DNA from 3 places in the Crystallibacter crystallopoietes genome. Region 2 is predicted to be linked to each of the others. Evidence: riboswitches for the same ligand, from Rfam matches in the RefSeq annotation. Region 2 holds a riboswitch; each other region holds the start of a gene.
The links. Region 2 has a riboswitch for cyclic di-AMP ahead of AC20117_RS10785 (NlpC/P60 family protein). Riboswitches for the same ligand answer to the same signal wherever they lie in the genome.
Positions count from the first base shown of each region.

Region 1: linked by a shared signal. The riboswitch ahead of AC20117_RS11545 (C40 family peptidase) and the one ahead of AC20117_RS10785 (NlpC/P60 family protein) in region 2 are both predicted to bind cyclic di-AMP.
Region 3: linked by a shared signal. The riboswitch ahead of AC20117_RS23350 (hypothetical protein) and the one ahead of AC20117_RS10785 (NlpC/P60 family protein) in region 2 are both predicted to bind cyclic di-AMP.

Region 1 covers NZ_CP018863.1:2,461,730-2,467,631, forward strand. Annotated here, with positions in the region: gene AC20117_RS11540 (MDR family MFS transporter) at 1-1,122, opposite strand, end outside; gene AC20117_RS11545 (C40 family peptidase) at 1,339-2,217, opposite strand; cyclic di-AMP (ydaO/yuaA leader) riboswitch at 2,222-2,397, opposite strand; gene AC20117_RS11550 (hypothetical protein) at 2,598-2,987, shown strand; gene bioD (dethiobiotin synthase) at 3,067-3,834, opposite strand; gene AC20117_RS11560 (cytochrome P450 family protein) at 3,831-4,949, opposite strand; gene AC20117_RS11565 (aminotransferase class I/II-fold pyridoxal phosphate-dependent enzyme) at 4,946-5,902, opposite strand, start outside.
Region 2 covers NZ_CP018863.1:2,297,643-2,303,544, forward strand. Annotated here, with positions in the region: gene AC20117_RS10775 (M23 family metallopeptidase) at 158-802, shown strand; cyclic di-AMP (ydaO/yuaA leader) riboswitch at 935-1,103, shown strand; gene AC20117_RS10780 (NlpC/P60 family protein) at 1,109-1,888, shown strand; cyclic di-AMP (ydaO/yuaA leader) riboswitch at 2,293-2,461, shown strand; gene AC20117_RS10785 (NlpC/P60 family protein) at 2,467-3,246, shown strand; gene AC20117_RS10790 (HNH endonuclease) at 3,687-4,187, shown strand; gene mobA (molybdenum cofactor guanylyltransferase) at 4,187-4,846, shown strand; gene AC20117_RS10800 (DUF6457 domain-containing protein) at 4,940-5,284, shown strand; gene AC20117_RS10805 (molybdopterin molybdotransferase MoeA) at 5,302-5,902, shown strand, end outside.
Region 3 covers NZ_CP018863.1:3,048,951-3,054,852, forward strand. Annotated here, with positions in the region: gene AC20117_RS14255 (ribose-phosphate diphosphokinase) at 1-474, shown strand, start outside; gene AC20117_RS14260 (hypothetical protein) at 493-867, opposite strand; gene AC20117_RS23350 (hypothetical protein) at 977-1,912, opposite strand; cyclic di-AMP (ydaO/yuaA leader) riboswitch at 1,915-2,088, opposite strand; gene AC20117_RS14270 (hypothetical protein) at 2,643-3,227, shown strand; gene AC20117_RS14275 (hypothetical protein) at 3,515-5,863, shown strand.

The DNA.
Region 1 (5,902 bases), 160 kb from region 2:
CAGCATTGTTCCCGGCACCAGCAGGACGGTGGGGCCGAACCGGTCGTAGAGCCGGCCGACAAACGGCGCCAGCAGACCCATCAGGAGCCCGCCGGGCAGCAGCATCAGGCCGATCTGGAACGGTTCGAGTCCAAGCACCTGCTGCATATAGATGGGGAGCAGGATGATGGTGCCGAACAGTGCGGCCATGCTGATGACCATCAGGCCCACGGTCACCGCGAAGGTGCTGGAGCGGAAGGTGCGCAGGTCCAGCAGTGCGCGGTCCCGCCGCTGGAGCCTCAGCTGGCGCAGGATGAAGGCGGACAGGGCCACGAGCCCCACGCCGAAGGAGATCCACATCGGCATGGCGGACACCGTCTCGCCGGCCTCGCCGGAGCCCTGGCCGACCAGGCTCAGGCCATAGATCAGGCCGCCGAAGCCGAACGCGGAGAGCACCACGGAGAACAGGTCCAGCGGCACGGGCCTCGGTTCGGTGACGTTGTCCACCCGCCGGTTCCCGATGATCAGCATGGCGACGGCGATCGGCAGCACCAGCCAGAACATCCACCGCCAGGACAAGGCGTTGAGGATAATGCCGGAGATGGTCGGCCCGATGGCCGGCGCCACGGAGATGACAATCGAGACGTTGCCCATCGTCTTGCCGCGCTCGGCCGGAGCCACCAGGGTCATCAGGGTGGTCATCAGCAGCGGCATCATGATGGCGGTGCCGGTGGCCTGGACAATCCGGCCCAGCAGCAGGGGCTCGAACCCGGGCGCTATCGCGGCAATCAGCGTGCCGGCGGAGAAGAGCGACATGGCCGTGGTGAAGACGGGCCGGGTGTTGAAGCGCTGCAAGAGGAAACCGGTGATCGGAATGACCACCGCCATGGTCAGCATGAACGCCGTGGTCAGCCACTGGGCGGCGCGCGCGGTGATGCCGAGGTCGTCCATCAGCTCGGTCAGGGCGACGCTCATGATCGTTTCGTTCAGGATGACCACAAACGAGGCAGCCAGCAACAACCGGATAACCCGGTTGTTCCGGCGCTTATGGTCGACGCCGTCGCTTCCCGGTCCGGGTACTGGCGCGGCGCCGGAATTTACGACGGCGGGTTCGGCCGGGGACTGTTGGCTCACGGAAGGTATCCTCAATGGTTTTCGGGGGAAGCGGTGCCTGCGCGAGGCGACGATAGCAAGACTAACCAGCATAGTGGAAGCACTATTCCCGCCGGCTCCCAAAAGGGGTACACCCCACATAAGATGCCCCACTTAACGCGGTATGCACCGCCGGAAAATCCGGCGGTGCATACCTATATATAGGAGCGTGCCTACATGCAGAGTGCGGCTGTGCGGCCGCAGGGCTTACTTGGTGAAGTAGCCGTCTACAGGCATCCAGCTGGTGGGGTGCACCTTGGTGCCCTCGCCCGGGTTCAGGGCGCTGATCATCTGGCCGTCGCCGAGGTAGATGCCGATGTGGCTTCCACCGTTCTGCAGAACCAGGTCGCCCGGCTTCGGGTTGCTGGTCGGGGTCAGGGCGCCGGCCTGTGCGGTGGTGACGCGGGGCAGGTCGATGCCGTGCTGGGCGTAGACCCACTGCACGAAGCCGGAGCAGTCCCAGCCGCTGGTGGAGGTGCCGCCCCAGACGTACGGGGTGCCGACCATGGACTTGGCGGTGGCGACAATGCCCGAGGTGCTGGCCGTGCTGACGGAAGCCGGCTCGATGTTGGCGCTGGCTGCGGCAACGGTGAAGTCTTCTTCCTGCGGAGCGGCGGCGGGTGCCTCGGCCGGAGCAGGAGCAGCATGTGCAGAGTGGTCGGCCGGAGCCTGTGCGGCACCGGAGAGCTGGATGACGTCGCCCGGGTAGATGACCGATTCCCAGCCGAGGCCGTTGGCGGCGAAGACGTCGTTCAGCTCAATGCCGTGCTGCGCGGCAATCTTGCCGAGGGTGTCGCCGGCCTTGACGGTGTGGGTTGCAGCCTCTTCCGAGGCGGCCGGTGCCGGTGCTGCGGCCGGAGCGGCAACAGTCTCAGCCTGGGCCGTGGCGGCGAAGTCGCTGGAGGATACGTCGGCTGCGGCGTTGGCGGGCAGGCCGGCGCCGAGCATCAGGCCACCGGCAGCGGTGACAACTGCGGCACTGCGGCCAACGGTACCTGCGTGGGACGATACGGCCTTCGAAACTCCGCTGAACGGGTTGCTGTGGACCGGGGTGGCACGATGGCGTGCGGAATTGATCTTGAACAAGGTTGTAGCCTCTCCCAATGCCTGCGAGGTAAGCTGTCGGGTTCGGATGGGAGTCACCCGGCCGCGTTCCACCTCGGAAAATCGCTCCGTGGTGAACTGCGGCTTAACCCCAAGGGCTCTGGAGGGAGCCCGATAAACGTGGGTCCCCCGCCTCTGCCATCTGTCTAGCGAACGGACTCGGAACGGTGGCAGAGTTAGGCAAAGCCATTCCGAGGGGGCCGGCCCAGGAAGCGCCGACGTGGTTGCCACCCTACATAACGGATTGATAACTCCGCAAAACGGACACGCCGCCAATGGCGGGTTTCGGGGTGGCTTGGTGCTAGTGGACGGCCAGCGAATTGGGTTCGGGCGGTGGCGTCGTTCCGTAGTAATCTTGCCGGATGATCCGTCGCAGCTTTGCCCTCGTTTTTGTAATGTTTTCCCTGCTCATCACGGGGTGCAGCCAGGTTGAACAGGCCGCCACCGATGCGGCTAACGACGCCGTTTCCGGCGCCCAGGATGCCGCCAGCCAGGCCGCCTCTGATGCTGTGTCAGGAATCACATCGGCTGCCGTCGACGAAGTACTCCAGCAGGTCTGCAAACCTGTGGCGGACGGCACGATCAGCGCAGGAGAGAAGCAACTGCTTGCCGGCCTCGTCGATGCCGCCGAACAGGCCGGCGTGCCCGCCGAAATTACGACGCCGATGGGTGACATTGCGCAGGCCGGAGACCAAGTGCCGGCCGAGTCTGTGAACGCACTGCAGGACGCCTGCGCCAACGCCACCAGCTAGCCCCAACGCCGGCTGCTGGCCCCAACGCCGGCTGCTGGCCCCAACGCCGGCTGCTAGCGCTAGTGCCGGCTGCCCAGCGCTAGCGCAGTCGGAACCACTCCCGGGCGCCGGCTTGGAACCTGGCCGGGTGCAGGGCTGCGGCGTCCTGCGGGATGGCGCCGAGGAACGGCACATCCAGATTCTGCAGGTACCGCAGGTTGTCCTCTTCCACCGCGCTCGGCTCCGCCGGCCAGGAGCCGATGACCAGTCCGGCGGCTGCGAGGCTTCGCGTTCTCAGGGCCTCGAGCGTGAGGAGGGTGTGGTTCAGCGTGCCCAGTCCGCTGCGGCAGACAACGACGACGCCGGAACCTCCGCCGCCGAAGCCTCGACTGACGGAAATCTGCTCATGGGCATTGCCGACGCCGGAGTTCCGCACGCGCGCTGCGAGGTCTGCGAGCGTCCTGCCTTCGTCGTCGAGCTCCACGAGAAGTCCGCCGGCGCCCTCCACCAGGACATGGTCCGATCCCGTGGCGAGTTGCTCGATGTGCCGGACGTGGTCCGCGAGCGGAGGCAGGGCCGCGCTTTGCCGCCCGGCAGCTGCCACCGGGGCCATCGGCTCGAGCAGCCGGATGCCCTCGGACACCGCGGCGACGCCGGAGAGTCGGCGCACTTCGTCCATGTCGCCGGGCTCGCCGTCGGCCACCCCGGTCTGCGTCGGCTTGTAGACCGAAACGGTGCCCGGCAAAGCGGTGGCGAGCGCCGCCGTCGTTATCGTCTTGCCGACCCCGGTGTCGGTGCCGGTGACGAAGATGACCGGCGGCAAGCCGTTCAGGCTGGCCAAACCGGCCGGGGCGGGAGTGTCGGTCACTTTTCCTCCTGTTCCACCGTGACGGTGAGCGGGGTTTGGAAGGACAGCAGGCGTAGCCAGTCCGGATCCGGCCCCGTGAGCCGCACCGCCGGCAGTGCCCGGGCCGTCTCCTCAAGCACCAGGACGGTTTCCAGCTCGGCGAGTTTGGCGCCCAGGCAGCGGTGCAAGCCGTGGCCGAACGCCAGCGAATAGGCGGTTCCGCCTGTGTCCGGAGGATGCTTGCCGCTGAGCTCGAGCAGGATTTCCGCGCCGGCGGGGAGCTCGGTGCCGCCTAATCGAGTGTCACGGGGAACGGCGCGCCGCCAGGTATGCACGGAGGATTCGGTGGCCAGCACCTGCCGCACGAAGGACTTGGCCCCGGAGGGAGCCCTGGAGTCGGCTCCGCTCCCGGCCTCGGCCCCCGCCCCTGCCCTGGCCCCGGCTCCGAGCTGTTGCCAGCGTCCCGGCTCCTGCAGCGCGCGGTAGAAGGACGTGCCGATCAGCTGTGCGGTGGTTTCCTGCCCCGCTATGACCAGGAAATAGCCCAGCGAGCAGATTTCCGACGGCGTGAGCCCGGCGGCATCGAGCACGCCGAAGAGCGACCCGGTGCCGCGGCTGGTGGCCACTTCGCCGCGCAGCCAGCCGTAGAATTCTGCGGCGCTCTCCGCCAGGACCGGCTGGCGGTCCTCGGGCGGCCAGCCCCAGAACAGTTCCAGCGAGTCCCGGCTCCAGCGCTTGAGGACGTCCAGGTCGGGGCACCGGATGCCGGTCAGCTCCGCCATGATGATCGGCGGAATGTGCTTGGCCACCGCGTCGGCCAGATCCGCCGGGCCGTGCTGCAGCAGCTCGGCGGTCTCCGCGGTGCGCACCTGGGTCAGCTCCCGTACCTGCGGTCCGATCGCGGCGACTTTCGCGGGGGTGAAAAAACCGGCCACGAGCTTGCGGACCTGGCGGTGCTTGGCGCCGGTGGCCGAGGCCAGCACCGGCGGCAGTGCAAAGCGGGCGCGGCTGAGGATGCGCAGGGCGGCCGGGGCCAGGGGCACCACGGAGGTCAGCGCGTTGGTGGGTAGGAAATCCTCGGTCCGGCGCATGACTTCACGCACCTCTGCCGGATCCGAAACCACGTGGAAGCTCATCCCGCCCCCGCCCCCATTCTTGCAGCGTCCATTCCGTCTGCCTTGTCCGGCACCATTCCGGCCACCAGCCCGGCGACCAGCCGGGCGGCGTGCTGTACCTGCTCCGGTGCCAGGTCCGCGCGGGCCGTCAGCCGCAGCCGCGAGATGCCGTCCGGCACGCTCGGCGGCCTGAAGCACCCGACCAGGACCCCGGCTGCCTCCAACCGGACGGCGAGTTGCGCGGCATCTTCCGCCCGGCCGACGGGAACGGACTGCACGGCGCCGGCGGCCTGCTCGATTCCGCACACCTGCGCGATGATGGCCGCATTGCCGAGCACGGCCTGCGCCAACGACGGGTCGGCGGCGATGATCCGGCAGGCTTCGGCAGCGGCGGCGGCTGCGGCGGGGGCCAGTCCGGTATCGAAAATGAAGCTGCGGGCCGTGTTGACCAGATGTGCGCGCAGGGCGGCCGGCCCGAGCACCCCGCCTCCTTGAGCGCCCAACGCCTTGGACAACGTCGCCGTGAGCACTACATGCTCGGCACCGGCCAAACCTGCCGAGTGCACGGCCCCGCGGCCGCCGCCGGCGACACCGATTCCGTGTGCCTCGTCCACCACCAGCAGGGCGTCATGTTTGGCGCAGATCCGTGCGGTTTCCGCCAGGTCGGCGGCGTCCCCGAGTACCGAGTAGACCGATTCAACAACGACGACGGCGCGCGGCTGGCTTCGGCCTGCCAGCAACCGGTCCAGCGCGGCGAGATCGCCATGGGCAAACACCTCAACCGGCGAGCGGGAGAGCCGTGCGCCGTCGATCAGCGAGGCATGGCAATGTTCGTCCCGGACGATCAGCGTGCCGGGGCCGCCGAGCGCGGTGAGGATACCGAGGTTCGCCGCGTAGCCGCTGGAGAACGCCAAGGCAGCGGGCTGGCCGGTCAGCCCGCAGAGTTCCTCTTCGAGCTCCGCGTGCACCGGCTG
Region 2 (5,902 bases):
ACTTTTGTCAGAACAAAGAGCCACGGGACGGCGTCGTTCGGCCGCCCCGGCAGGTAGGTCGCGTCCGCGTTCAGGAAGCACCGGCCGTCGACGCGCCGAAGCTGCTCCGTCGCCCGTTACCGCAGTAGTCCGAGGAGCCGGCCACAAGGCCGCTATCGTGGCAACCGCATCCGGCATGGCGCTTACTGTCCTGCTGCCCACCACTGCAGGTGCCTCTGCATCCGGCGAACCCGCCGTTGACGCGGCAGCAGCCGAGGTCGCTGCCGTCGCCGCAGCGCCCGTAACAGCGGCAGCGGAAGTAGACCTGCACTTCCAGCGCGCGGGCCTGACGAGCAATTTCGATCCCGACACCAAACTTGAACAGGTCATGGTGGCATCCGGCGGCGATGCCAAGGCGGTCAGCAGCGAAGGAACGCTGTCCCAGCCCATGGCAATGGACAGCATGAAGATGACCTCGCCCTTCGGTATGCGAGTTAACCCGGTAACCGGATATGCCGGTGAAATGCACACCGGCCAGGACTACGGCGCAGCCTGCGGCTCGCCGGTCTACTCGGCCGCTGGCGGCACGGTCAAGGAAGCCGGCTGGTTTGGCGGCTACGGCAACCGCGTCGTAGTGGACCACGGCAACGGCCTGGAGACCACGTACAACCACCTGACAAGCATTAGCGCCAAGGTCGGCGACGCTGTCAGCCGTGGGGATTTGTTGGCTCAAAGCGGAACGACCGGTAATTCCACCGGCTGCCATCTCCACTTTGAGGTAGTTGTCAATGGCGACATGGTTGACCCCAAGGGTTGGCTGTAACCAAAGACACACCATTCCGTGACCGGAATGTGACTTAGAAGATGAAACGTTATAGTGTCGAACCCGTGCCGAAGACCGGATCATGGTTTGGCACCTCCGGGTGGATTGCCTAGCTCTGCCACTTCCCGGGGTCCGTTCGCAACGATTTCGCATGGCAGGGGCGGGGGAACCAACTTCCGGGCTTCTTAGGAGGCCCTTGGGGTTAAGTGGTGGGTGTTCTTGGCTGAGGCCGGGGCTCCCATGGCCGGATGACTCCCATCCGAACCCGACAGCTCACCTCGCAGGCATTGGGAGAGGTAATCACTCGTGTCTAAGAACACTGCTGCTTTGGGCCGCCACCGTGCTGTGCCCGTCCGTACCAGCCCGTTGGAGACTATTTCCAAGGCTGTTTCTTCGAATGCCGGTTCCGTGGGCCGCCAGGCTGCTGTGATTGCTGCCGCGTCCGGTCTGGTTCTTTCGGTCGGCGTTCCGGCGCAGGCGACCAATATTGAGCGTGAGGCTTCGGTCCAGGCTGCTGCTGCGGCTCCGTCGCGGGTGCAGGTTGAGGCTGTGCAGGCTTCTGGTGCTGTTGAGCTGGATCTTGAGCGTTCGGGTGTGACCTCGACGCCTGCTCCGGTGGTTGAAGAGCCGGAGCCTGTGGTTGAGGCTGTGGCCGAGGAAGTCGCTCCGGTGGTTGAGGAAGCCGAGCAGGTTGTTGCCCCGGTTGAGAAGGCCGAGGAAGCGCCGAAGCCCGAGGCGAAGGCTGATGTTGCTGCCAGCGGTATTGGTGCCGCTTTGGTGGCGTCGGCTTATGGCCAGATCGGTGTGTCGCAGGACTGCACTGCGATGGTGGAGAACGCGCTGCGTTCGGCCGGTATTTCCGTGGGCGATCTGGCTCCGGCGCAGTTCATGGCGTACGGTACCCAGGTTTCGACGCCGCAGCCGGGCGACATGATCTACTACGACGATGCCGGCGCCGGTGTGCCGCACATCGCGATTTACGTGGGCAACGGCCAGGCCATCCATGGTGGTTGGACCGGTTACACGACCGCGCTGGCCGATGCCTACATCGGTTCGGGCCCGGTCTTCATCCGCCCCAACGGCTAAAACGCATTAGCACCGCCGGCTGAGTCAGCCGACATGTTCAAGCGGACGGGTTCGCATTCGTGCAGGATGCGGGCCCGTTCCTTGATTTTTATATCGGTCTTTCCATGCCTGCCATTTCGGTCAACTCCCGTATTCCGTCCGCTTTTCCCGCATTTTTCGTCACATTCAGGTAACGGCGGCAAAATGTGAATTGAATCACGTAGAAGTGGAAGAAAACCGCGAATTTTCGGGGTCTGATGAAACGATCCGAGCTGGACTGACGCTGTCTGGCGGATTCAAAGCGGATTGCCCGTGATCTGAATGTGACTTAGCCCCGGAAATCGTATACCGTCTTGTTCGTGCCAAATCCGAATCATGGTTTGGCACCTCCGGGTGGATTGCCTAGCTCTGCCACTTCCCGGGGTCCGTTCGCAACGATTTCGCATGGCAGGGGCGGGGGAACCAACTTCCGGGCTTCTTAGGAGGCCCTTGGGGTTAAGTGGTGGGTGTTCTTGGCTGAGGCCGGGGCTCCCATGGCCGGATGACTCCCATCCGAACCCGACAGCTCACCTCGCAGGCATTGGGAGAGGTAATCACTCGTGTCTAAGAACACTGCTGCTTTGGGCCGCCACCGTGCTGTGCCCGTCCGTACCAGCCCGTTGGAGACTATTTCCAAGGCTGTTTCTTCGAATGCCGGTTCCGTGGGCCGCCAGGCTGCTGTGATTGCTGCCGCGTCCGGTCTGGTTCTTTCGGTCGGCGTTCCGGCGCAGGCGACCAATATTGAGCGTGAGGCTTCGGTCCAGGCTGCTGCTGCGGCTCCGTCGCGGGTGCAGGTTGAGGCTGTGCAGGCTTCTGGTGCTGTTGAGCTGGATCTTGAGCGTTCGGGTGTGACTTCGACGCCTGCTCCGGTGGTTGAAGAGCCGGAGCCTGTGGTTGAGGCTGTGGCCGAGGAAGTCGCTCCGGTGGTTGAGGAAGCCGAGCAGGTTGTTGCCCCGGTTGAGAAGGCCGAGGAAGCGCCGAAGCCCGAGGCGAAGGCTGATGTTGCTGCCAGCGGTATTGGTGCCGCTTTGGTGGCGTCGGCTTATGGCCAGATCGGTGTGTCGCAGGACTGCACTGCGATGGTGGAGAACGCGTTGCGTTCGGCCGGTATTTCCGTGGGCGATCTGGCTCCGGCGCAGTTCATGGCGTACGGTACCCAGGTTTCGACGCCGCAGCCGGGGGACATGATCTACTACGACGATGCCGGCGCCGGTGTGCCGCACATCGCGATTTACGTGGGCAACGGCCAGGCCATCCATGGTGGTTGGACCGGTTACACGACCGCGCTGGCCGATGCCTACATCGGTTCGGGCCCGGTCTTCATCCGCCCCAACGGCTAAGAGTTTTAACCGGGTACCGCGCTACCCGAAAACGTTTCCTAGGTCATAGCAGTACCGCATCCCGGGCGTTCCGCCGTACGGAGGCCTGCCGGCATCTGCCAGCGGCCCCAGTTGCAAACGCCGGTCCGCTCATGGCGGAACTGGATCAGACCGGGATCAACGTTTTTATCTGCAGGGCCGTCCTCCAGCGAGGGCGGCCCTGTAGTGGTTAAAGGGGTTGGTACAGAGTGCGCTCTTAGTCGGCGGTGTTCCCATCTGAGGAAGGCCGCAAACAACGTTTCATCAACGCCGGCGGGCACTCCGGCGAAATTTCGATGGGCGAATAATTAGCGCAGCGGGTGTGATTCCGCTTACTCTAACTCTTGTCAGTGTCGAATCACCATGACCGGGATGCAGCCGATCCCGCAGCCCCGGGCGTGGCCGGACGGACAGGAACGTGCATGCGCACACTCGTTCTGAACGCTGGATACGAACCGCTGGCGGTAGTGACCTTCCGCCGGGCGCTGCTTCTTGTGCTCACTGGTAAGGCGAGCATCATCGCTGAGGACGGTGAGCCTGTCGTCGGGCCCAATGACATCTTCGGTAGGCCATCGGTCATCCTGCTCAACCGTTACATCAAGATTCCCTATCCTCAGGACATGACAGTGACACGGCGGGGCGTGCTGCGCCGGGACAATTACGAGTGCGCGTACTGCGGGAAGACGGCCAATACCGTTGACCATGTGAAGCCGCGTTCGCGCGGCGGAATCGACAGTTGGGAAAACCTCGTCGCCTGTTGCCTGCGTTGCAACAATGCCAAGGGGGACCGGACATTGAAGCAGATGGGCTGGCATTTGCGCATAACCCCGCGCGCTCCCCGCGGCAGCCACTGGCGCATCCGTGAACTGGAGCGCCCGGCTCCGGCATGGAGCGAATTCCTCGACTCCAACCCGGCGGCTTGATGAGCCTGTCCGGATTCGACGCCGTCATCCTGGCTGGCGGCCGTTCCTCGCGATTGGGCGGCGAGCCCAAGGCCCTGCTCCGCTACAACGGCCAATCGCTGCTGCGCCGCACCTTGGACAACGTTCGAGCGGCCGGGCGCATCGCCGTCGTTGGTCCTGATGAGCTGCGCGTGGAAATGGATGCCTTCATCGATGCCGAGCCCGAAACAAGAGTGCTTCTCACACGTGAAGATCCTCCTTTTTCCGGCCCTGCGGCAGGAATCGGTGCGGCAGTCAACGCGCTGCTCGAAGGCTTTGCCAACGACGACGGCGGCGCCGCCCTCAGGGCGCCCCTGACGTTGATCTTCGCGTGCGACATGCCCGCATTGGGCACACTTCCGCAGCAGCTCCTTGACGCGGCCGAACAGAATCCGGATGTTGAGCTGGTACTGCCTGTGGACGCGGATGGCCGCACCCAACCCTTGGCGTCTTGCATCGACAGTGCGGCATTAGACGCAGCAGTGGCCGGATATGGCCCAGACGGGCTGGCCGGAATGCCGGTACGGAAGCTGTTCGAGGGGCTGAAATCACTGAAGCTCCCACTGGCATCGACCGCGACCGCGGACGTGGATACCTGGGATGACGCGCAACGCTTTGGCATAGCTCCGCCGGCACCGTAGCCTGAACTCATTATTGAGCTGTTCCTGCACGCGCTTTGCGCCCGGCGCAGGGCGGATAGAACATCGGAGGACCAGGTGGCCGGAGCCGAAGAAATGCTTGAACCTTTCGTCACAGAGCTGCTCGCAGCCCTGGAGATCGAGGACACCCCGGTAGACCTTGAAGCCGTCCTGGGGCTGGCCGGAGTCGCGGCCCACAGCGTGATCCGTCCGGCAGCGCCCGTCACCACGTTTATCGTCGGTTATGCCGCAGGACTCGGTGCCGCCACCGGACAGGCAGCGCCGGCCGTGGCCATGCGTGCCGCCAGCCGAGTGGCGGATGAAGTCGCCCGTCGTCACGCTACCGAAGGAGCAACCGGAGGAACCGGAGCAACCGGAGCAACCGGAGCGCCGGGGAACGGAAGCGCCGGGAACGGAACTGGCGAGACCGGACAGGCGTGAGGCACCAAGAACCCTCCGTGAGCTGGGACGAGGCGCGCGAACTGGCTCATAAAACGGGGCAGGACAACCGCGCACGCCCCGCGTCCATGGACCTGGCCCACTGCGTGGGGCTCACGTTGGCGCACGATGTCGCCGCCGAGTTTGCCGTGCCGCATTATGCCTCTTCGGCGATGGATGGCTGGGCCATTGCCGGCGCCCCTCCGTGGGAGCTGGCCCTGCCCGGAACGGCGCTCTCTCCGGGGCACGCGACCCCTGTCGTCACCGGTGGGCTGATACCGGCCGGTACCGAAGCGGTGCTCCGGAGCGAATACGGCGAGATGGAAAGCGTTGCGGAGCAAACCCTCCTCCACCGCCTCCAGGACGTTCCAGCTACGGAGCCACCTCCCGGTCGGCATATTCGTCCCGCCGGGGAAGAAGCCGTTGCGGGGGAGCAGATCATCGCGGCCGGAACCAAGCTCACCCCCGCGCACATCGCCATTGCCGCAGTCTGCGGCCACGACCAGCTCCCGGTTTACCCGAGGCCATCGGCAGCGCTCTTGCTGACCGGGGACGAAGTGGTTACGTCCGGTGTTCCGGCGCCCGGCCAGGTCCGGGATACCTTCGGGCCAACCCTGCCGG
Region 3 (5,902 bases), 750 kb from region 2:
GACAACGTCACCGTGGTCTCCCCGGACACCGGCCGCGTCCGCGTTGCCGAGCAGTGGGCCGAGCGCCTCGGGGGCGCCCCGCTGGCCTTCGTGCACAAGTCCCGCGACGTCAATGTGCCCAACCAGGCCGTGGCCAAGACGGTTGTCGGCCAGGTCGAAGGCCGCGAATGCGTGCTGATCGACGACATGATCGACACCGGCGGCACCATCGCCGGCGCGGTCCAGGTGCTCATGAACGCCGGCGCCAAGGACGTCATCATCGCCTCCACCCACGCCGTGTTCTCGGATCCGGCGGCCCGCCGTCTGGCCGAGTCCGGCGCCCGCGAAGTGGTGGTCACCAACACGCTGCCGATCACCGCGGACAAGCAGTTCTCGCAGCTGACCGTGCTGTCCATCGCTCCGCTGATCGCCCGTGCCATCAGCGAAGTGTTCGAGGACGGTTCCGTCACCAGCCTCTTCGACGGCAAGGCCTAAACCTCAGTCCTAACCGGGCTAACTCCGCGGCGTCGGCCGGTCTCCTTGGGATCCGGCCGGCGCCGCGTCGTCGTTAGCTGCAGTTCTCTCGCCCAGGGACGTCTTGCGTAAGGGATCGGTGCGCCGCTGCACGGCCGAGGCCCACACCCACGTTGTGCGCCTGATGCCGGCGTCCTCCCAGGTCACCTGCACAGCCCGTGACGTCCAGCCGAACGCCTCACCCTGGACCAGTTCGGCGGCACCGGGAAAACGGATCCACGCCCACACCGGCACGCCCGGGACTACCCGGGTCACCTTGTGATGCTCAAGATCCAGTTCCTCGGCGGTCAGCGATACCGGCTCCGCACGCTTCGCGTAACGGGCTGCCACTCGCGCTGCAGCATCCCGATCCATAGTTAAAAGTAGAACACATCTTCGATAAAATGTGACAGAGAGAGGGTGACGGAACGTTGGTTCCGCCACCCTCTCTCTACAGCCTGGCCCCAAGAGGCCGGGACAAAGCCTACCGGCTGCTGCTGCCGTCTTCGTCTTCACCCAGCAGGGAAACGGGGAGGCGCAAGTCCACATCCACGTCAGCGCGGACGCGGAACCGGCGATGCTTCTCCCTCTCCTCATCCCGGGTGTCGGCAGTAGGCGAGGGCTCCGGCGAGTGCCGCTCCTCGGGGTCGGCAGCTTCGCTGGTCGGAGCCGGCTCGACGGGGGCCGCCGAATGGCTGGGTACGGTTGATCTTGTGGGTTCGGGCTCCTCAGGCACCGCTCGGGTGCTCTGCTTGGCCGGAGGGCTCGTAGCCGGACTTGTCGGTACAGCGGCGTCGGCGGTAGGCGAGGCTGTCGGCTCAGGTGAACCTGTGGTGGCCGCAGTGGCCTTGTCCGCCGCGTCCGTCGCAGTCGCTGTGGCCTTTTCAGCCGTATCCGTGGCAGCCGCAGTAGCGCCGGCAACCTTGTCTTTGGCGGCGCCGGTTGCTTCCCCGACGACGCCGGGAAGCGGTGCCGCAGCCTCGCCGGTGGAGTCTGCGGCGGACTGCGTGGTCATTGGAGCGGGTCGCTCGGTTGCGTCCCCTCCAAGAGTCGGCTGGGCCACACTACTCGGAGCGACCTTTATATCCTTCTGTGCGGCCGCTGTGCTGTCTGTTGTCGGCCGGCTGAACGTCGGCTCAGCTTCATTCAACGGCGCTGAAATGGGCCAGGCTTTAACGGATGTCTGCAGTTGGGGTCGGCCAGCGCTGGCTTCCTGGGATCCAGCCTGATTCAGGGGCAGGGCGGCCGCAGCGGCCACCGTGGCAACTACGGCCAGGCCGGTGAGTGCCCCGACGCTGCGGAAGGGGACAGCGGATGGGGCTTGGTCCTTGGCGCGGCGGCGGCCGCGGACGAGACTGGTGACACCATGCGACGAGACAGTGGGACCGGCGCGCCGGCGTCCACGAGAATGGTTCTTCACGGGATTCCTCTCTACACGCCTGCGAAGTTAGCTGTCGGATTCGAGACGGAGCATCTCGGCCCGGCCGGGACCGCAGCAGAACGCCGCGGACAACTAGCCGCACTTCACCCCAAGGCGCCGCTGGCGCCACTTCTGGTTCCTCCACCTCTGCCAGTGAATTTGAACGGACAGGTACGCTGGCAGAGCTCGGCGTGCGGACCCGGCCACAACCCTTGCCTAGGGCCATGGCGCGATTAAACGTATCGAGCGCGCTGAACCGTTACAAACTCGTGACATGTGTTTGTGGTCACTTATTGGAAGATGAATCTTTTCACCAACCTCTGGCGTGTCGGATTGTCGGAACTTAGGCTGAATTAGTCATCCCAGCGCATGCCACCTCCCCAAGGCACGGGATGGATGGACCTGGCCAGGGCAGCGTCTCTGGCCAGGTCCATCAACTTCCCGTCGTAGTGAAGCCGCGCCGGATTTCCTCGGTCATGCCTGCGGTGCTGTAATCAGGAGAGAAGCGCAATATCGGGGAGAATGAGTGAATCAGGGCAACGCCGACAGTCATCGTCACGCCGTTCGTACACTGTTGGCCGCCGCGGCGGTTTCGCTGCTGTCAGGGTGTGCGGCTTCGGCTTCCATCCCTACTTCATCGGCCGCCACCGGGTTCAACACAGGCGAAGCAAGCGAGAACACTTCGGCTCCGAGCCCTCAGCCACCAGGTCCTCCCGCTACCCTTACAGCGGTGACGCCCGCACCCGATGTAACCTCTATACCGGCTGCTCCCGACCTCACCGCGGAGGAGGCCGAAGCCGACCGGTTGGCGATGGAGCAATTTCTCGCCAACGCCTGGGACACCATGGATGCCAAGCGACTAAGCGACTTGGCAATCGGGGACTGTCTCTACTTCGATTACGATTACCAGGCCAAAACCACAGCCATCTTCACGGTTGACTGCACCACGCCGCATGAGGGCGAAGTGATGGCCACCTACCGGCACCCCGATTCCGAATATCCTGGACAGTACAACCTCGGCGGAAGCGTCGGGCCCGTTTTTGGCGAAGTAGCAGATGCAATGCGGGAAGCCGGGCAGTGGCCTACCACGACAAGCAAACATCTGAATCCTACCGAAGCTGATTGGGAAGCCGGCGAGCGGACCAGTATCGACTTGCTCCGCCACAATGCCAGTTCCGGCCTGTTGGAACGCGGCTACCTCGACACCGACCACGTGACGGTCACGGAAGTGCCTGACAGAGGAACCGCGTCCAGCGACCTTGCGAATACCTTGGAAAACCGCGCCGATCCGGCCGAAAGCAACGTTTATCCCTAGCGCCCACAGGTGCCCCTCGCTTAGGCTAACCGTACTTGGCAGCCACCACCGCCTCCGTTGCCGGCGGCTGTCAGGGCTCGACGGCAGCGGAGCGGGTTCTCAATGGCGAGAACCCTGGGGGGAAGCAGTTTTCTTTATGAGGGACTGCACGTGTGGCAGCCCGTGGGGGAGCGGGCTGCCGCAGCGTCCGCATGGGCGCTCACGGCAATAACGGACCAGGGGAGACGGTCCGCCACTCGCACCTGCACCGGCACCCGACGTGTGCCGGTCTTTTTTGGGGGAACAAGATGACAGACAAGCCAGCGCAGTCAGCGGCGTCCAATCCGAAACCGCCCAAGGAAGCGCGCCCGAAGAGACGTGATGCCATGAAGCGGCTGCGCGGAGGATTTGCCGTGGTGGCCGCTGGCACGCTCATGTCGGCCGGTCTGGCCCTGCCTGTTCTGGCTGACGACGGCGGAGCAGAGTCATCGGGATCAGCCGCCGAGATCGCGGGGCTGGCTGCGGCGGCCCCTGCCGAAGCCACGCTCGCCGGAACGGATGATCCGGCGGAGGGAACAGGCGAGGCCGCTGAAGTTGAAGCCGCGGAGGCACCCGAACCTGCTGAAGCGACAGCCGAACTGCCCGTTGAACCGGCTCCTGCCCCGGGTCAGGAGCCTGCCCCGGCACCGGCTGTGCAGGAAGCGGTGCCAGCCAACCAGCCCGCCGCGCCCCGGGCCGCGATCGCCGGCAGCGAGGATGACGCCGGGCACGACGACGAAGACGCCGAGGCCGAAGAAGAGACCGAGAACGAAGAGACCGAGAACGAAGAAGCCGAGCATGAAGAAGAAGGTGAAGACGAAGAAGAAACCGAGCCTGAAGAGGGCGACCACGAGGACGCAGCCGGCCCGATCGTCGCCACCAAGACGGCCAATGCGGTGGAGGCCCTCGGCGACGAGTCCGAAGGCCGCTGGTACATCAGCTACACCATCCAGGTAACCAACCAGCCCAACGGGGACGGCGACTACAAGGACGAAGAGGAGTACACTCTCTCGGACACGCTCTCCTTCGGCCACGGCATCGAGATCGAATCGGCCACCTGGAGCAATGGCAACACGGAAAGCCAATTCCAGGGCAACACGGCCGAGCTCGCCACCGAGGACGACGACGTCGAGCTGGGCGAAGGCAAGAGCCACTTCTACCACGTGTACGCCACGGTCAAGGTTGCAGACGGCACCCCGGAATACGAGCTGACCTGTAAGGACGGTTATTCCGGCGGCCTGCTGAACAAGATCTACCTGGACGGCAACTACGTCGATTCGGCCTGTGCCGATGTCCCGCACGCGCCCAAGTACCGCGCCAGCTTCGAAGTTGATAAGAAGTGGGTCATCGACGACGAAGAATTTGACCACGGCAGCCAGCCGTATGGCTTCGACGCCTGGCTCAAGCTCGGTCCGGACAGCGAGGAAATCGCGGACGCAGCATGGGATACGCAGTACACGGACTTCTACAAGGGCGACTACGTCTACCTCAAGGAGGAAGTCAAGGTTCCTGAAGGCTGCTTGGTGGACTACAGCGAGGGCCTCGGCGAGCGGGAACTCATGGACAAGGACAGCGCCTTCACAGTGGTGAACCACGTTGAATGTGAACAGAACCTGACGCTGGCCAAGGACATCGACCCCGAGGACTACTGGGACTACGCGGAGAAGTGGACGCTGACGGCCACCGCGGAGGGCGCCGAGGAGCCCACGCTCGAGGGCACCTCCTGGGTGAGCGGCAGCGTGGATCAGGACGTCACCTACACCCTCGCCGAGGAAGCGGACTTCGACGGCGAGGATGAGTTCTCCGCCGGCGACTGGGTCTGCGAACTGGTCTACGGCGAAGGCAAGGTCTCCCATGACGGCGACAAGATCACGCCGTCGTACGGCCAGGACATCCGCTGCGTCATCGAGAATTCGCTCGACCCTGAGGGGCTGCACGTCGACAAGACCGCCTACGAGGCGATCGACGTCGGTGCCGGCATCTGGGAAATCGAATACGAAGTCAGCGTGACCAACAATTCCAAGATCGCCTGGCGCGACTATGACCTGACCACCACGCTGAAGTTCGGCGACGGTATCCGGATCACCAACGCCGAATGGATTCGAGATAACGACGGCGAGGAAGGGGCGTGGGAGGATCCCGAAGAGGACGCTACAGCCACCTTGGCGGACGGCCGCGGCATTGAACCCGGCTCCACGGATCTCTACATCGTCTGGGCGCGCGTCGTCGTTGATTCCGATGCTTCGGAGGACCAGCTGGACTGCCGGCTGGAAGAAGATGAAGGAACGGGCCTGTTGAACGAAGCCCTGCTCAACGGCAAATACTCCGCCGAGGCCTGCGCCGAGGTCGAGGCCCCGGACGAGGAGAGCCCGGCCAAGCCGACCCCGGAACCGGAAGAACCGCCGGTCAGCCCCGAGGAACCGCCGGTTGCGCCGGCAGAACCGCCGGCACCGGGGGCAGCGGCACCGAACCCCGAACCGGCTCCCGTCGTCTACCCGCAAGCAGGTGGACTGGCCATGACCGGTACGGAATCCATGGGACTGGTTTCGGCGGCGCTGCTGCTGATGACAGCAGGAACCGCGGCCACCGTCTTCTCACGCCGTCGTAAGAAGGGCTAGGGAACACTTGTCCATCGGTCACGAATAACTTGAGGCCGT